3 regions of the Pantoea sp. Ae19-2 genome follow, and region 1 is predicted to be linked to each of the others. Evidence: predicted binding sites of a transcription regulator. Region 1 holds the regulator's gene; each other region holds the start of a gene.
The links. Region 1 encodes CRP, which controls carbon source genes, mostly activating them, when cyclic AMP is high. Its sites were predicted from a motif close to ATGTGANNNNNNTCACAT; they were not measured.

Region 1 (4,196 bases):
AAATGGATATGGCTATCCGTAAGGCGCGCGATCTGGGTCGCCATATCAGCTACTTTGGCCCGGAGGCGAATGATTTCGGTCTGCTGGAGCAGACCTTTGTTGAATACGGTGATCAGGGCAAGGGCCAGTCACGTAAATACCTGCATACCTACGACGAAGCGGTGCCCTGGAATCAGGTACCAGGTACCTTTACCCCGTGGCAGCCGCTGCCACCGGATACGGACGTGCTGTTTTATGAAGGACTGCACGGCGGCGTCGTGACGGCTCAGCACAACGTCGCTGAAAAAGTGGATTTACTGGTCGGCGTCGTCCCCATCGTTAACCTGGAGTGGATTCAGAAGCTGGTACGCGATACCGGTGAACGCGGTCATTCGCGTGAAGCCGTAATGGATTCGGTGGTGCGCTCAATGGAAGATTACATCAATTTCATTACGCCGCAGTTCTCACGCACCCATATTAACTTTCAGCGGGTTCCAACCGTCGACACCTCTAACCCCTTTGCGGCACGCACCATTCCTTCACTGGATGAAAGTTTTGTCGTCATCCACTTTCAGGGGCTGGAAGATATTGATTTTCCCTACCTACTGGCCATGCTGCAGGGATCGTTTATTTCCAATATCAACACGCTGGTTGTACCTGGCGGGAAAATGGGGCTGGCGATGGAATTAATTATGGCACCGCTGGTAAAACGGCTCATGGAAGGCAAACGCATTGAATAAAATCAGAGGCCGCGCTGGCCTCTGAATAATTACAGCTCGATAACTTCGTAACTGTGGGTAATTTCCACCCCTTTGCCTAACATAATGGCAACCGAGCAATACTTCTCAGCTGAAAGGTCGACCGCACGCGCCACGGCTTTATCTGAAAGTGCTTTTCCACTGACGATAAAATGCAGGTTGATGCGGGTAAAGATGCGAGGCGCTTCTTCCCGGCGTTCTGATTCGAGTTTTACTTCGCAATCAGCCACATCGTTGCGACCTTTTTGCAAAATTGATACCACATCAATGGCGCTGCATCCGCCGGCCGCCATCAGCACCATTTCCATAGGGCTGGGCGCTTTATCGCCGGAATTGCCGTCCATTAAGACCTGATGTCCGGACGAAGACTCGCCGAGGAATGTTAACCCTTCAACCCATTTGACTCTTGCCTGCATAATCTGGCCCCCAGAATGCCCTGTTTTTGCGTCAGAGTACGCTTTTGCCTGGTAAACAGCAATCCGGAGAAATCAGCCTTATTGCTGAAGCGAGACAACACAAGACAGTCGGCGAAAGCTGTGCTACAAACAGTGCTGAAAATATTTTTCGTCATCCGAAGACGAAGCCGGGAAGAATGATGCGCTCTGCGCAAATGCAGCCCGAATAATTTCCTGAATGGAAACACGCTTAACGCTTTCATCGCCTGGCAGGGAAACTGAGCCCTGTATTTTGGGCACGATTACAATAGAGGATAATAGCGAATGGTTCTCGGCAAACCGCAAACAGACCCTACACTTGAATGGTTCCTGTCCCATTGCCATATTCACAAGTATCCATCCAAAAGTACGCTGATTCACCAAGGTGAAAAAGCCGAAACGCTTTACTACATCGTGAAAGGTTCCGTCGCGGTACTGATTAAGGATGAAGAAGGCAAAGAGATGATTCTTTCTTATCTGAATCAAGGCGATTTTATTGGTGAGCTTGGCCTGTTTGAAGAAGGTCAGGAGCGCAGCGCCTGGGTACGTGCGAAAACTGCGTGCGAAGTGGCAGAGATTTCCTACAAGAAATTCCGTCAGCTCATCCAGGTTAACCCGGATATTTTGATGCGTCTTTCTTCTCAGATGGCTCGCCGTCTGCAGGTGACGTCAGAAAAAGTGGGAAATCTCGCTTTCCTGGATGTGACCGGACGCATTGCACAAACGTTGCTTAATCTGGCTAAACAGCCAGATGCCATGACGCATCCTGACGGCATGCAAATTAAAATTACTCGTCAGGAAATTGGCCAAATCGTTGGTTGTTCACGTGAAACCGTGGGCCGTATTTTGAAGATGCTGGAAGATCAGAACCTGATCTCCGCACACGGCAAAACCATCGTTGTTTACGGCACACGCTAAGCCTGACTGTTCACGGCGTGATGGCGACATTATGCCGTGAATGTCTTGTGTTGAGCCGATGTGGCGAAGAATAATCTATCACCCCGAAGTTAACTATGCGCTGCGCCAGACGCTGGTGTTGTGCCTTCCCGTAGCGCTCGGCTGGCTGTTCGGCGATCTGCAAAAAGGATTGCTGTTCTCATTGGTTCCCGCCTGCTGCAACATTGCCGGTCTGGACACGCCCCACAAACGCTTCTTTAAACGCCTGATCATCGGCGGCAGCCTGTTTGCCCTTGGCAGTTTACTGATGCAGTGGCTGCTGCTTAAAGACGTGCCGCTGCCGCTCATCCTGTTTGCCCTGCCTTTGCTGCTTGGCGTCACCGGAGAGATCAGTCCGCTGCACGCCCGACTGCTGCCCGGCACGTTAATCGCGTCAATTTTTACCCTCAGCCTGATTGGCCGTATGCCCATTTACGTTCCGCCCCTGCTCTATATCGGTGGAACGCTCTGGTATGGCCTGTTCAACTGGTTTTGGTTCTGGCTGTGGAAAGAGCAGCCGATGCGCGAAAGCCTGAGCCTGATCTACCGTGAGCTGGCAAATTACTGTGACGCCAAGTACAGCTTATTGACGCAGCTGACCGATCCGGAAAAAGCCCTGCCGCCCCTGCTGGCGCGTCAGCAAAAAGCGATCGATCTGATCAACACCTGCTATCAGCAAATGCATATGCTGTCTGCGAGTCGCGATCACAGCCACAAACGCCTGACCCGGGCGTTTCAGGTAGCACTGGATCTGCAGGAGCATATCTCCGTCAGCCTGCATCAGCCGGAAGAGGTCCAGAAGCTGGTCGAGCAAAGCCATGCTGAAGCCGTCATCCGCTGGAACGCCAGAACGATTTCAGCCCGGCTGCGCGCGCTGGCCGACGATATTCTGTATCACCAACTCTCTGGTCGTTTCGATATGGACAAGCAGTTGGGTGCGCTGGAGAAAATCGCCCTTCAGCATCCGGACAATCCGGTGGGTAACTTCTGTCTCTATCATTTCAGCCGTATCGCCCGGGTGCTTCGAACCCAAAAGCCGCTTTATCAACGCGACCTGATGGCCGATCGCCAGCGTCGTTTACCGCTGCTGCCCGCGTTGCGGAGCTATCTGTCGCTGCGGTCTTCCGCACTGCGAACGGCCGGGCGTTTTTCCGTCATGCTGATGCTGGGCAGCGCCCTGGCCGTGTTCTTTTCGATTCCTAAGCCCTACTGGATTTTGATGACCATCATGTTTGTCAGCCAGAGCAACTACAGCGCAACCCGCGTACGTATTCAGCACCGGGCCCTGGGAACCTTTGCCGGACTGGCTATCGCGGCGGCGTCGCTACGCCTGGATGTGCCTGAACCGCTGGTGCTGAGCATCATGCTGGTGATTACCTTTATCAGCTACCGTTTTACCCGCCAGTTTTACGGCTGGTCAATAGTGGGATTTACGGTTACGGCCGTTTATACGCTGCAACTGCTCTCCCTTAACGGGGCACAGTTTTTACTGCCCCGCCTGCTGGATACGCTGATGGGCTGCCTGATCGCCTTTGGGGGCATGTTATGGCTGTGGCCGCAGTGGCAAAGTGCCCTGCTGCGCCAGAATGCCCATGATGCGCTGGAGGCCTGTCAGGATGCCCTGCGAATGTTGCTGGGCCCGGAGCAGTCACCCGATGCGCTGGCTTACCAGCGGGTTAAGGTCAACCAGGCGCATAACGCCGTATTCAACTCCCTGAATCAGGCCATGCAGGAGCCGGGATTTAATTCACGCTACCTGCAGGATATGCGCTTATGGGTCACGCACTGCCAGTTTATCGTGGAGCACATTAACGCCATGACCATTCTGGCACGTGAACATACCATGCTGCCGCCCACGCTGGCTGAGCACTACCTGCAATGGTGCGAGATCGCCCTGCAACGGTGTCAGCAAAGGCTGGAATATGATGGGGAAAGTTCGCAGACGGATCTGCTACAGGGCGTGGAAGATATAAATGAGGGGCCGGTCACGGTACTGGAGCAGCACGTCAGGCGCATCCTGGAGCATCTGAAAGTCATGCACACGATCTCTTCTCTGGCCTGGAACCAGCGGCCTCATCATGGCCGCTGG
Region 2 (4,196 bases), 470 kb from region 1:
CTCCATAGAGAACTCCTTAAAACTCACTATGAATCACGTGAAAGAAGGTACAAGAACCTGAAATCAGGCTCAGAAACCGGATTAAGCAAGCTGCATCCCTTAAGAGTTTGTTTTTATTGTAAGAAAACCCTTATGGGACACAGCCTGACCTGCATTGCTGTTAAACATGTCAACACAATGCCACAAATGCCGGGAGACTAAGTATGGATAGATACCTGACAATTTGCAGCGCAAATTAGACATTTTTTTTAACTTTACAATTCTGAAAAATGGTTAAGCAACTTAACCTTTTGAAGCGATTGGTTTTGTTACCACAGCGTCTGTCAACAGCGCTGGTCGCGTTTTCTTTATGGCCGGCAATCAGGTGATGAACTGGCCAGGATAACCGCACCGGCTCTGTGAGTTGATTGCAAAATATGCGCCAGACTTTCATTTTTTGAACACATACTGGCTGGAGAGTGCTGTCAGCCATCACGCCTTTCTTGCTGCCAAAACAAGAAAACGCTTGCCAGGCCTGACGTAGGTGGCGCCGGAAGCGCTAAAAAGGGAGTCAGCTTTATCATCGAAGGACAACATGACGTTTTAATTATAGTGAACACGATAATTTGTGCGATTCGTGCCAGTGATTGCGTTCATGCAGGCGTTTGCACCACTTTAATGCAGACGAACAATTTCAGGGCAACTCGTTAATGGACGTTTAACGTTAACGATTCAGATGGAACATCTGTGTCGCTAGAAACATAAGATGGAATTAATTATTTATGACCTATACTTACGGATCCGTTAGCTTCCCTTCGCGCGGGCTCGTTATCGGTGCAAAAAAGCCCGAGTCGCGGATGCGCTGGCCTTCTTTTCTGACACCATAAGCCTGTAACATCATCTTAAACACGCTTAGGGCAAACTTTCTTACAGGTTATGGCCTTACATCGCGCTTTCGCATTGTGTGGCCGTTATCCTTTGTTCTATTCTTTAGGCCACTGCTTATCCGGACATCAGCCAGTTTTACCGACAGGAGTTGAACCCATGGCTTCAGGCATTTCCCGTATCCTGGCACGCAGCGGCATTTTGCTGACTGGCGTGCTTCTTGTGCTGCAACTTACCGCATGTGGTGATAAAGAGGGCGAACAGCGCAAAGCGTTTATCGATTTTCTGCAAAATACCGTTATGCGTAGCGGTGAACATCTACCCAGCCTGAGTGAAAATCAGAAACAAAGTTTTGGCCCTTTCACCGGTGATTACGCCATTCTTTATGGCTTCTCGCAGCAGGCGAACAAAGCTGTGGATCAGGGGATGCGTCCGGTGGTGGATGAACTTTCTGCTATTCATGTGCCGCAGGACTATCTGAGCCGCCACGACTCACTGGCCCAGGCCAACAGCGCGTTGACGGTGGCTACCCAGCAACTGGAAACCGCAAAAATGCAGGCAGATAAAAGTAAAAGCGCGCTTAAGCAAAACGACGACCTGAAAAAAGTCTTCGATACCGCGTATGACAAAGTGGTGACGCAGCCTGCTGGCCAGTTGATCCCATTGCTACCCAAACTGCAGGCACTTAGCCAGGATGCTGTAAAGACAGGTGAGTTTTTGCAGGCTCAGGGAACACGCGTCAGTTTCAATAACGGTGGCGTTCAGTTCCCAACTCAGGAACAGGCGACGCAATATAATGACTTAATGACGAGCTTATCAGCTAATGTGCAAGCGCTGAGCCAGGCTAAAAATGCAGTACAGGGTAATTTGCAATAATCGGCGTGCAGGGGACGGGTCATTCACCGCCTAACCTGAGCCACGTGAAATCATGATTCCGCATTCAAACGGGCCTGATCAAAATGTGATCCGGCCCGTTTTTCATTAAATTAAATTGTGATCTTAGTCTCATTTATCAAACAAAGCTCAATGCCATAAATGTGATCGCAATCACTATAAATCGATTTCGATGGCTAAAAATCCGTCGTCTTCTCGCCGCAATGGCTCATTTCTGTGATAAAAGTCACTTAATAACCCCCCATCCCCCCGACATAAATGTGACCTAAATCACACTAAGCCTCGTGCACTACGCAGTCCACTATTCGCGTGATAAAGTCCGCCTGCATACAGTAATACTGACGGCTCATCGCCGTAGTGGCTAAACAAAAACAAACGCGCGCTCCTGTTGCAGCGCGTCTCAACAAGGGGTGGGCTTATGTCCTCATCAGTAAAGGTCAAAGTACAAAGCTTTGGTCGCTTTTTGAGTAATATGGTGATGCCTAACATTGGCGCATTTATCGCCTGGGGTATTATCACCGCGCTGTTTATTCCAACAGGATGGATCCCTAACGAAACGCTGGCGAAACTGGTCGCCCCAATGATCACTTACCTGCTGCCACTCCTGATCGGTTATACCGGTGGACGCCTGGTCGGTGGCGATCGCGGTGGGGTGGTTGGCGCAATCACTACGATGGGGGTAATTGTCGGTGCTGATATGCCGATGTTCCTCGGCTCAATGATTGCGGGCCCACTTGGCGGCTGGGCGATCAAATCCTTTGACCGTATGGTTGACGGTAAAATTAAAAGCGGCTTTGAGATGCTGGTGAACAACTTCTCTGCCGGTATTATCGGTATGCTGTTGGCCATGCTGGCTTTTATGGCGATTGGTCCGCTGGTTGAAGGTCTTTCACACATTCTTGCCACGGGCGTTAACCTGATGGTGCAGAACAACCTGCTGCCATTGACGTCAATCTTCGTTGAACCTGCAAAAATCCTGTTCCTGAACAACGCGATTAACCACGGGATTTTCTCACCTCTGGGTATTCAGCAGGCAAGTGAAGCAGGGAAATCAATTTTCTTCCTGATCGAAGCCAACCCGGGTCCGGGGATGGGCGTGCTGATGGCCTATATGTTTTTTGGTCGCGGCAGTGCTAAACAGTCTGCTGGGGGCGCGGCGATCATCCACTTCCTGGGCGGCATTCACGAGATCTACTTCCCTTACGTGCTGATGGCACCACGCCTGCTGCTGGCCGTCATCCTTGGCGGAATGACCGGTGTCTTTACGCTGACCGTACTGCACGGTGGTCTGGTATCGCCTGCTTCACCAGGTTCTATCCTGGCCGTATTGGCCATGACGCCAAAAGGAGCTTACTTTGCCAATATCGCCGCCATCTTTGCTGCATTTGCGGTGTCGTTTGTGATTTCTGCCATTTTGTTGAAGACCAGCAAAGTGAAAGAAGATGACGATATTGAAGCGGCGACGCAGCGTATGCGTGATATGAAAGCGCAGTCGAAGGGTCAGAGTCTGACAGGTGCGCCGGTTGCGAGCGACGCGATGAGCGTAGATTTGGATCATGTGCGTAAAATCATTGTGGCCTGCGATGCAGGTATGGGCTCAAGCGCCATGGGCGCTGGTGTCCTGCGTAAGAAGGTCCATGATGCAGGTCTGAGTAACGTGTCGGTCACCAACAGCGCGATTAATGCCTTACCGGGTGACGTTGATCTGGTGATTACCCATCGAGATCTTACTGAACGAGCCATCCGTCAGGCGCCTCATGCCCAGCACATTTCCTTAAATAACTTCCTGGACAGTGCACTTTATAGCACGCTGACCGAGCGCCTGGTGGCGGCTAATCGCAGTGAAGCTAACCGCGAAGCCGTACAGAAGACGCTGGGTGACAGCTACGATGACAGCCATGCCAACCTGTTTAAACTCGGCCAGAGCAACGTTTTCCTGGGGCTGAGTGCCAGCAATAAAGAGCAGGCGATTCGCTTTGCCGGTGAGCAGTTAGTCAAAGGCGGCTACGTAGAACCCGAATACATTGATGCCATGCTGGCGCGCGAAAAGCTGACGCCAACCTATCTTGGCGAGTCGATTGCTGTGCCGCACGGTACCGTTGAAGCGAAAGACCGTGTACTGAAAACGGGTGTGGTTTTCTGCCAGTACCCTGCCGGCGTTCAGTTTGGCGAGGAACCTGATGAAGTGGCACGTTTGGTGATTGGTATAGCTGCCCGCAATAACGAGCACATTCAGGTGATTACCAGCCTGACGAACGCGCTCGATGATGAGCAGGTCATTGAACAACTGGCACGTACAGAAAGCGTACAGGATGTTCTGGATCTGTTATCAGGCAAACCCGCTGTAGCATAATCGGGTCCGACATTTCCCTGGGGCGGTTGTGCCCGTCCCATTTTTTGGGGGCGGACATGCCCGCCCCATCGTTATTTGATATGGG
Region 3 (4,196 bases), 2.2 Mb from region 1:
GCGTCGTGCTTCAGCTGGTCGTATTACCGCTGTTATCCCCTACTTTGGTTATGCCCGCCAGGACCGCCGCGTGCGCTCCGCCCGCGTGCCTATTACGGCTAAAGTTGTGGCTGACTTCCTTTCCAGCGTCGGTGTTGACCGTGTTCTGACGGTTGACCTGCACGCCGAGCAGATCCAGGGCTTCTTTGACGTCCCGGTTGATAACGTATTCGGCAGCCCGATTCTGCTGGAGGATATGTTACAAATCGGTCTGGAAAACCCGATTGTTGTGTCTCCGGACATTGGCGGCGTAGTGCGCGCTCGTGCCATTGCCAAACTGCTGAACGACACCGATATGGCAATCATCGATAAACGTCGCCCGCGTGCGAACGTTTCTCAGGTCATGCATATCATTGGTGACGTTGCGGGCCGTGACTGTGTGCTGGTCGACGACATGATCGACACCGGCGGCACACTGTGCAAAGCCGCAGAAGCGTTAAAAGAGCGCGGTGCCAAGCGCGTGTTCGCTTACGCTACGCACCCTATCTTCTCTGGCAATGCGGTGGAAAACCTGCGTAAATCTGTTATCGATCAGGTTATCGTCTGTGACACCATCCCGTTATCAGAAGAGATGAAGTCGCTGCCAAACGTCCGTACCCTGACGCTGTCAGGTATGCTGGCCGAAGCGATTCGCCGCATCAGTAACGAAGAGTCCATTTCGGCAATGTTCGAACATTAATCTTCGCAGGCCGGGCATTATGCCCGGCCTTTTCTTTTGTCTCCTGTTTATTCCCTCCGACAAAGCTGCTTGGTTTTCAGAAATTTTCATTATGAGTGACCTCAGTTATTGTCACGATCACTACGAAAAACTCTTTCGCTGAAATTATGTTATCTGGCCTTTTGCCTTTTTGAGTTGAGTGGTAATTTGCCCGCACTTTTTATTGCGATCGCCGCCCACTATGAACCTCGACGTCTTTACGTTATTTATTTGCGAACTCTACGTACTGGGGTTTATGAGCCTGATTATGATCTTTGCCTGGGTCGGATCTCACTATGACCGCATTCTGGGCTATGTCTGTGTCGCCATCGTGCTCACGCTTGTTGCCTTTTTTCTCAGCAGCTTGCGCAGCAAGGGCGATCAATTCTTACCGGTAGCCGTAAGCAACGTATTAGTGATGCTGGCCTACGGGGGGTTATTTAGCGCTTTTCGCACATTCTGTGGTAAATCCCCGGGCATGACCGGCTTAGCAGGGGCGGCACTATGGTCTCTGCTCTGCCTGTTTCCGACCTTTTATTACAGCTTATCACTGCGTGTTTTGGTGCTCTGCCTGCTTTGCATCGCCTATACCGCCGCACTCATTTATCTGCTCTGGCTGGCACGCCGTGATATGAATACCACCTTTTGGCCCGCACAATTATTGCTCTGGACTCACCTGCTTTTTCACGTCGCCCGGTTATTTCTGGATAACACCCGTCCTGTTGGCATGCAGGGGGCGATCAGCGGTTCTGACTTTTCGATCTACGTGATTCTGGAATCCATGCTTTTCGTGATTGGCTTCACCGTCACCATATTAGCTATGGTGAATGAACGCACCCGTAATGCACTTAAGGACGCCTCGCTTCATGACCCGCTAACCAATATCTGGAATCGTCGTGCACTGTTTTCCGGCGCGGACGCTATGATCCGGTTTTGCCTGAAGCAAAACAAAGCGCTGACGGTCGTGTTATTCGACCTTGATCATTTTAAAGGGATCAATGACCGCTACGGGCACCAGCAAGGGGATCGGGTGTTAATTGATTTTTGTAACAGGGTCTCGGGAACGCTGCCACAGGATGGCCGCTTTGCAAGACTGGGCGGTGAGGAGTTTGCAGCGCTGCTGCCGCTCAGCTTTGAGCAAGCCCGAGTGTGGTGCGAACAGGTACGCCAGACCGTTCAGCATTCGCGTCCCGGCCAGATCGCCTATTCAGTGAGTATCGGTTTTGCGACTGCAGATAACGGCGAAATAGATTTTGGTCAACTAATGGCTCTGGCGGATAAAGCACTCTATCGCGCCAAAGCCAAGGGCAGAAATCGGACAGAACCTTACCTGGTTATGTCAGAAAATCTAATGTGACGAATGATGGGTGCGGCGACAGCGTTTATCGCCATAATGGCGCACCCAGTAATAGCGATCTTCTACTTTTTCACGACCGCTAATACAGGCGCCTACCAGCCATAACAGTGCGCCAAAGAAAATGCCGAACATCGCGCCCTGAGCCAGCATCTGTGGTAAATCAAGCGAAGGCAGCTGGTTAATAATCGAAAAACCGATGCCGAGAAGCATGGTCACGAGTCCAATTCCCATCAAGGCATTACCTGCCATGCGTGAGTGATGACGTTTCATCTTTCACCTCCTTTATGCGCGGTCGGATGAGCGCACACAATGTTAAACTGATAGTAGTGTAGGCAATGCCCTCAGGCTAATTTGTGCACTAACTCACATAAAGGCCAGATGATTTGTGACCAATACGTTATTCCAGTTTATTGATTTAGATGAAAAATAATTAATCACTGACACTAATAATTTCCCCTGCGCGGTCTTTGTGATCCGCGTCGCGGCACAGTAAACTATCGCCCTTGAGTTATTACAGCAGGATATTCCTTGTGAGCAGCATAAAACTGATTGTGGGCCTGGCGAATCCCGGCGCGGAATATGCCGCCACGCGCCACAATGCGGGTGCCTGGTATCTGGACTTGCTGGCTGAGCGTCACAATCAGTCGTTGAAAGAAGAAGCCAAATTTTATGGCTATACGGCACGACTGGCTTTAGCCGGTGAAGACGTGCGCTTGCTGGTGCCGACCACGTTTATGAACCTCAGCGGCAAAGCCGTGGCAGCCATGGCGACCTTCTATCGCATCGCGCCGGAAGAGATCCTGGTGGCCCATGATGAACTGGACCTTCCCCCTGGCATCGCCAAATTTAAACAAGGCGGCGGACATGGCGGGCATAACGGCCTGAAAGACATTATCAGCAAGCTCGGCAACAACAATAACTTTCACCGCCTGCGGATTGGCATCGGCCATCCCGGCGATCGCAATAAGGTCACCGGCTTTGTTTTGGGCAAGCCCCCAGCCAGCGAGCAAAAACTGATTGATGATGCCATTGATGAGGCGGCGCGCTGCACCGAACTGTGGCTAAAGGAAGACCGCATCAAGGCGATGAACCGCCTGCATGCCTTTAAGCCTGTCTAATCGCCCAGATTGTCGCGAATCTGTGTATAATGCGCGAAAATTATCTTACGTTTCCGGCGGAGCCTGCTAATGGCTCTGCCCATACAGCTATAAAGGGTACTAAACCATGGGATTCAAATGCGGTATCGTGGGCCTGCCAAATGTCGGTAAATCCACTCTTTTTAACGCGCTGACTAAAGCGGGTATTGAAGCGGCTAACTTCCCCTTCTGCACGATTGAACCCAACACTGGCGTCGTCCCTATGCCAGACCTGCGTCTGGATCAGCTGTCTGAGATCGTTAAGCCGCAGCGCGTAGTGCCCACCACCATGGAATTCGTTGATATCGCCGGCCTGGTGAAAGGCGCCTCCAAAGGTGAAGGCCTGGGCAACCAGTTCCTGACCAACATCCGTGAGACCGAATCGATTGGTCACGTGGTGCGCTGCTTCGAGAACGACAATATCATTCACGTGAATAACAAAGTCGATCCGGCTGATGATATTGAAACCATCAACACCGAGCTGGCGCTGGCGGATCTGGACACCTGTGAACGTGCTCTGCAGCGCGTACAGAAGAAAGCCAAAGGCGGCGATAAAGACGCTAAAGCAGAACAGGCCGCACTGGAAAAATGCCTGCCGCATTTAGAAAATGCGGGCATGCTGCGCGCGCTGGATCTGACGGAAGAAGACAAGGCCGCCCTGCGCTACCTGAGTTTCCTGACGCTGAAGCCCACCATGTACATCGCCAACGTCAACGAAGACGGTTTTGAGAACAACCCCTATCTGGATAAAGTGCGCGAAATTGCGGCTAAAGAAGGTTCTGTTGTGGTGCCCGTCTGCGCCGCCGTTGAGTCCGACATCGCCGAGCTGGAAGATGAAGATCGTGATGAGTTTATGGCCGAGTTGGGCATTGAAGAGCCAGGCCTGAACCGCGTGATCCGCGCCGGTTACTCCCTGCTGAACCTGCAAACCTATTTCACCGCTGGCGTGAAAGAAGTTCGCGCATGG

Region 2: AAIE03_RS17595 (PTS mannitol transporter subunit IICBA) is a predicted target of CRP. The motif match lies at 2,017-2,034, and genes of this name have one in related genera.
Region 3: pth (aminoacyl-tRNA hydrolase) is a predicted target of CRP. The motif match lies at 2,445-2,462, and genes of this name have one in related genera.

What each region holds. Positions count from the first base shown of each region.
Region 1 is NZ_JBCHWE010000001.1:4,299,659-4,303,854, reverse strand. It holds gene AAIE03_RS19750 (phosphoribulokinase) at 1-719, shown strand, start outside; gene AAIE03_RS19745 (OsmC family protein) at 749-1,153, opposite strand; gene crp (cAMP-activated global transcriptional regulator CRP) at 1,457-2,089, shown strand; gene AAIE03_RS19735 (YccS/YhfK family putative transporter) at 2,148-4,196, shown strand, end outside.
Region 2 is NZ_JBCHWE010000001.1:3,832,342-3,836,537, forward strand. It holds gene AAIE03_RS17585 (HTH-type transcriptional regulator) at 1-6, opposite strand, end outside; gene AAIE03_RS17590 (DUF3053 domain-containing protein) at 1,024-1,740, shown strand; gene AAIE03_RS17595 (PTS mannitol transporter subunit IICBA) at 2,177-4,111, shown strand.
Region 3 is NZ_JBCHWE010000001.1:2,051,289-2,055,484, forward strand. It holds gene prs (ribose-phosphate diphosphokinase) at 1-718, shown strand, start outside; gene AAIE03_RS09440 (GGDEF domain-containing protein) at 939-2,093, shown strand; gene ychH (stress-induced protein YchH) at 2,085-2,363, opposite strand; gene pth (aminoacyl-tRNA hydrolase) at 2,624-3,211, shown strand; gene ychF (redox-regulated ATPase YchF) at 3,318-4,196, shown strand, end outside.